DNA from 2 places in the Paenibacillus sp. cl141a genome. Region 1 is predicted to be linked to the other one. Evidence: predicted binding sites of a transcription regulator. Region 1 holds the regulator's gene; the other holds the start of a gene.
What was found. Region 1 encodes Rex, which represses fermentation and respiration genes when NADH is low (regulators of the CRP and FNR family bind a similar motif). Its sites were predicted from a motif close to TTGTGAAATATTTCACAA; they were not measured.
Positions count from the first base shown of each region.

Region 1 (3,131 bases):
CAAAGCGATCATATCGGCTTTCATACCTACCGCGAGCGTACCGATATCCTCAAGGAAAGCGGACTTGGCTCCGTACTCCGTACCCATTCGAAGCGCTTCGGAGGCCGGAATGGCCGTCGGATCCCCGCTTACTCCTTTATGGATCAGGGCAGCCAGCCGCATCTCTTCGAACATATCCAGGTTATTGTTGCTAGCAGGTCCGTCGGTACCGAGCGACACCGTTACACCGGCTTTCAACAGCGCAGGTACGCGGGCGACTCCGCTGGCAAGCTTCAAATTGCTACCGGGATTATGCGATACGGCTACTTGATGCTTGGCCAAGACTTCGATTTCTTCATCGGTCAGATGAACGGCATGCGCGAGGAGCGTAGGACGGGAGAACATGCCCAGCTTCTCCAAATGGGCAACGGGGCGAAGCCCGTAGTCCTTAACATTCTGAGCCACTTCGGTTTCCGTTTCGGACATATGGGTATGCAAAGGCAGGTTCAAGTCATGGGATGCTTGAACGAATTTTTCGATGAAATCCGGCGGGCAAGTATAAGGCGCGTGCGGCGAGATCATCGTCGTAATTCTGCCGTCAGCCTTGCCATGCCAATCCTTCGCGAATGCCACCGCTTCGTCCAGCTTCTGCTGCTGTACCTCGGGCGGGCATAGACCGATTACGCCGCGCGTCAGGACGCCGCGCATTCCTGAGTCCTGGACAACCTTCGCGACCTGATCCATATGGTCATACATATCCACAAACGTCGTGGTTCCGCCCTTGATCATCTCCAGCACGGAGAGCGATGTGCCCCAATAAACGTCGTCTGACGTGAATTTGGCTTCCATCGGCCACATTTTTTCCTGAAGCCATACCTGCAACGCCAGATCGTCGCCATAACCGCGGAGAAGCGACATGGCGGCATGTCCATGCGTGTTCACCAATCCAGGCAGGAAAAACAGATGGGTTCCGTCGATAATCTCTGTTCCCTCTTCCACGACGGGCTCCTCTTCGCCCAGGTACGTGATCCGGTCGCTATCGACCACCATATATCCCCGAAGCACGGATTGGCCTTCCCCTAGTACTGCAAACGTTCCGTTCTTAACCATCCACTTCGTTGTTGTCATGTGCTGCATCCTCCTTGCCGTTATCCAAATAATAGGCCAAACTTTGCAAATCCGTTGTAAAATCAGCCGTATGAATCCGGATATGGGCCGGGGCTTTCAGGATGGTTGGCGCAAAGTTCAGAATCGCCTCGATCCCTGAGGCGATAAGCTGATTCGCTACGTTCTGCGCTTCGAAATCCGGAACGGTGATAATCCCGATTCGAATGCCGTGCTCATGAACCGTCTTCTCCAGCTCTTCCATCGGCTGTACGACCAAATTGTTAATTTTCATACCAACTTTGGGAGAATACGAATCGAAAATCGCCACAATCTTCATATTATCCTTCAGGAATGCATTGTAATTCGATAATGCATGTCCAAGATTACCGGCCCCGACCAATGCGACATTGATCTTCTGGTCCAGCTTCAGAATCTGGCGAATCTTCTCGATCAGATATGAAACATCATATCCGATCCCTTTCCGTCCAAAATCACCGAAATACGCCAGGTCCTTACGAATTTGAGCAGGATTGAGGTCCAGCTTCTGTCCCAGCTCCTGGGAGGAAACCGTGGAAACCTCCCTTTTCTGAAGCTCATTCAAATAGCGCAAGTATACAGGTAATCTGCGGACCACGGCTTCCGAAATTTTTTCCGATTTCATGCATGCTCCCCCTAATAATAGGTTAATAACTACATCTTTTTTTGTTGATCGTGCTTGGTTTCACTTTATTCAGCTCGGTTCCCCGCGCTTGCCTCTTCCTGCAGCCATTCCGAGATTCGGGGAACGATCCCCTCTGTCGGCATGTGCTCCATCTTCGGCCCCGGCAAGGAATATAAGAAATACTTCCCGTAATAGGATTCAATGACCCGGGTATCGTACACGATCACGATCCCTTTATCTTGTGCTGTTCGCACCAGGCGCCCAAACCCCTGTTTGAAACGAATGACCGCTTGCGGAACCGAAAGCTTCATGAAGGGATTCTTCTTCTGCTGCTGCAGCAGTTCGCTCTTGGCTTCGACCAAGGGGTGATTCGGCGGCTGGAACGGCAGCCGGACGATGGCTAGACAAGTCAGCGCCTCACCCGGGATGTCTACCCCTTCCCAGAAGGAGCTGGTGCCCAGCAGCACGGAAGCGCTGCTGTCCTGAAATCTTCGGATTAACTTGGTACGGCTGGTTCCGTCCATACCTTGTCCCAATACCGTGATGTCGCTTGATGCCAGCGCTTCTTTCAGCGGCTCGTGCACCTGGCGCAGCATCCGGTACGAAGTGAAAAGGACGAGCATGCGGCCATGCGTAGCCACGGCCGTATCGGCCAAAGACTTCACCAGCGTATTCACAAAGAGTGCATCCCCGACCGATCCCTTCACGCTCGGAAAATCGCGCGGCACGACAAGTAGGGCCTGTTCCCTGTAATTAAACGGGGACGGGAGCTGAACGGTGTTCAGGTTCCCCGCTTCAGCCGCTTCCTGAAGACCCAGGTTCTCGATCATGAACTGAAACGATTTGTCCACCGACAAGGTCGCCGATGTCAGAATCACGCTTTGTTTCTTGTCAAAAAACAATTCCTTCAAATGAGTGCTCACGTCGACGGGCACGGCATACAACTGCAGCGATTTGCTGCGGAAATTGCCGTTCGCCTCCATCCAGTAGACGGTGCCCTCATCGTTCAAGGCCATGAAGGAGCGCAGGTCTTCGCGATGCGCGGCCAGGTCCTTAAACAGGCCCGATAGGTCGGTTAACAGGCTGTCTGCGCTATAGTCATCCAAATCTTCCTTCATTTCGGCGATCAGCTTATCGCCCTTGCGTACGACATCGCCCAGCGTCAGATGAATTTGATGCTCCAGTTCGGCCATCGATTCCCAATCCTTCGGCTTCTTAAGCGGGGACAGGCGGAGCGAGAATTGGCCGGCATCTCCCGGAGAAGCGTCTCCGCGTTCCGGAAGCAGTCCGAACAATTGATCGCTGAGCCGATCCCAGTTCTCTTTTGCGGTAATCAGGTCCGGGTACAAACGGTCGATGACGGAAGACCATTCGACAGCCTTCT
Region 1 is NZ_FNZO01000006.1:118,249-121,379, forward strand. Features, by position in the region: gene BMX45_RS17960 (amidohydrolase) at 1-1,107, opposite strand, end outside; gene BMX45_RS17965 (redox-sensing transcriptional repressor Rex) at 1,082-1,747, opposite strand; gene dinG (ATP-dependent DNA helicase DinG) at 1,813-3,131, opposite strand, start outside.

Region 2 (3,131 bases), 170 kb from region 1:
GGGTCGCTCCCGTGCAAGCTTTGATTTCGTCCACCGTCGTAAGGCCTTGAAGCGTCACGGCATCCACAATGGCCTTTTTGGTTACGCCGTTGCAGCCGCAGACGATTTCATCGTCGGGCATCTTATCGAGCGAGAAGGCCTTTCCGTTTCCTTTCCCTGCACATTCGGTGCCCATGATCGAATGATAGATCTCCTCGGTCATGGCCGTCTTTTTTCGTATCATGGATTGAAGGCTGGCCGAATCGCTGACATCACCGAACAGTATTGCGCCGACGATGATATTGTCGCGCAGCAAGATTTTCTTATAAGTCTTGCGCCAATCGTCCTTCGCCACGATCACCGAGTGCTCGGCCTGCTCCATGAACTCTCCTGCGGAGAATACATCAACGCCGCTGATCTTCAGTTTCGTCGATACGATGCTGCCCTCGTAAGGCTGGCTGTCCACGCCGCAGAGATGCTTGGCAAGAACCTGTCCCTGCTCGAACAACGGCGCAACCAGGCCGTAGCATGCCCCCCGATGCTCGCAGCATTCGCCGACCGCATACACATCCGGCCAGGAGGTCTGAAGATAATCGTTGGCTACGATTCCCCGGTTCACTTCGATACCGCTCGCTTGGGCGGCAGCAACGTTCGCTCGGATCCCCACGGCCATGACCACGAGTTCCGCTTCAAGCTCATCCCCATCTTTGAACCGTAGCCCCGTGACTCTCTCATCGCCCATGATTTCCGTGGTTTGTTTGCCTAATAAGAATCGGATGCCCTGCCGCTCCAGCTCCCTTTGCAGCATCCCCGATGCCATGGAATCCAGCTGGCTCTCCATCAAATCCTGCATGAGATGAACCACCGTCACCTCCATGCCCAGGCTGACCAATCCCTTCGCGGCTTCCAGACCCAGCAGCCCTCCGCCGATGACGGCCGCTTTCTTGTATGCCTTGGCGGCTTGAAGCATCTGCGTGCAGTCGGCGATATTTCGAAATCCGATAACTCCCTCTTTATCACTGCCCGGGACAGGCAATATAAAAGGGTTCGAACCTGTAGCTATAATCACTTTGTCATAAGGAACCGTCAAGCCGTTATCGGCAGTTACAACCTTGCGCTCCCCGTCGATGGCGGTGACGGTCACACCCGTATGCAGGGTGATCTGATTGTCCTCGTACCATTTCCAGTCATTCAATACGATGTCGTCCAAGGTTTTGCTGCCTTCCAGCACATAGGACAGCATAATGCGATTGTAGTTCGGGTGAGGCTCCTGTCCGATGACGGTGATGTCAAATTTCCCACCCAATTTAATGATTTGCTCGACCGTGCTTATGCCTGCGATACCGTTGCCAATGACAACCAACTTATCTCTCTTTATATTGGACATCGTTTGATTCCTCCCCAACACGTGGTCTGGTGCTCGTGTATTCCACTGCTTACAAGTAAATTATATCGTGTAAAGGCATATATTTTTGTGATTTTTTTCACATCAATCTTTAAAATTTAAATAAAAATACCAAATAACCCTGTCCGATTGGAACAAGGTTATCCTAATAAACGGCATGCTATATGATTTCGGCTTCCATATAGGCTCGTTCGCCGCCCGGCACTTTTAAATAGGGCCGAATTCCGGCAAATCCCCCCGAATCCAGGTTCACCCCGGTCATCCAGTTCCCCTCCAAAAGGCCTCCTTCCGACGGCATGATGACGGCAGGCGCCTCGATATGCTCCTGGTACAGTACGATGCCGGCCTGAATGGTCTTATAGGCTTTTCCTTGCTGCACCAAAGGCACGGCACTAATATACGTAGGCACAAAATAATGGGCGATCACGTCCAGCTCCTCCCCGTCAAAGAACGCTTCGCTGCCGAGGAAGGGATGCAGCATCACGATTTTCTCGTAGAGCGACCAGATGATCATATGCAGGAATCTTCCCATCCGTCCCTTATTCTGCTCGGAAGACGAATTCAATGTTTCGGTTTCATAGCCAATGAACTTCCATCCGCCGGGAGCTTTGACCCACTTCTGGAACATGTCGACCCGAGCGGTGCCGTCTTGGCTAAGGGATGCTACAGCGTCTGGGCTTGTTTCACACACGGCCGACCACAGTGATTCCGGTACATACTGGCTCAGCACCTGCTTGGTTTTCTCAAATATATGAAGCACTTGTAATGAAGCGTTTTCAAGCTCTGAGATGTCCTCTTGTCCATAATGGAACCGGGAGATATTCGTTCGCTTGATCATGGGCTCGCCTCCTTGATATGCCGCCTGGATTATTACATCATATAGAAGGTCCGTCAGCTTGGTGCATGTCCGGATATTTTTGCAGGACGAAAGAATCAGCCATTCTGGTTAGAAAAAAAAACCCTGAAATGAGGATATCTCATGCCAGGGTTTAATCGTCAACGGGAGTCTTAAGATGACTCATCTGTCGACCCATTGTTCTGCCCATGATGAAATTTGCTCCATCACCGGACGCAGTGCTTTGCCTTTTTCAGTCAGTTCATATTCAATACGTACCGGAGTTTCCGGATAGACATGACGAATCAGTATGCCTTCGCATTCCAAATCCTTCATCCGCTCGGAGAGCATTTTATCGCTCATGGACGGAATCAAATTCGAAATATCCTTAAAGCGCTTAGGCCCGCTCATCAGCGTTTGAATAATCAAGCCGTTCCACCGTTTGCCCAGAAAAGAAAAGGCCGATTCGAAACGGGGACACATCGTAACATTTGTAACTTCCATATCCCTTCACCTCTTTACGAAGTCACCTTGTTTATAGAAACTCATAAGCTCACCCATAAATCTAGAAAACTTACGAATTGTAAGTATGTTTCATTTTAGCATATTTTCGAGAAGCTGAAAACCTCCTAGCCCCTTTTTCCCAGAAAATCAGCGTTTATCCCCCTAATATCCGAGCCAAAATATCCAAATCGTCCTCAATCAAAGTGGATAATTTCCTATTATACAGCACCGCCGCTGGATGGAACAGAGGGAATATCTTATAGGTCTCTGGTGAAAACACATAGCCTGCTCCGGGATTTTCCGGATCAGCCGCTTGCTGAACCGGGCCTTCCATCAGCTTGCCGTGCAGCGACGTCACCGTTTCATGGCTTCCGATTAACCGGTGCAGCGCCGTATTTCCCATCGGTG
Region 2 is NZ_FNZO01000006.1:290,636-293,766, forward strand. Features, by position in the region: gene nirB (nitrite reductase large subunit NirB) at 1-1,366, opposite strand, end outside; gene BMX45_RS18875 (hypothetical protein) at 1,545-2,222, opposite strand; gene BMX45_RS18880 (winged helix-turn-helix transcriptional regulator) at 2,403-2,723, opposite strand; gene BMX45_RS18885 (uracil-DNA glycosylase) at 2,878-3,131, opposite strand, start outside.
Region 2: nirB (nitrite reductase large subunit NirB) is a predicted target of Rex. The motif match lies at 1,452-1,469, and genes of this name have one in related genera.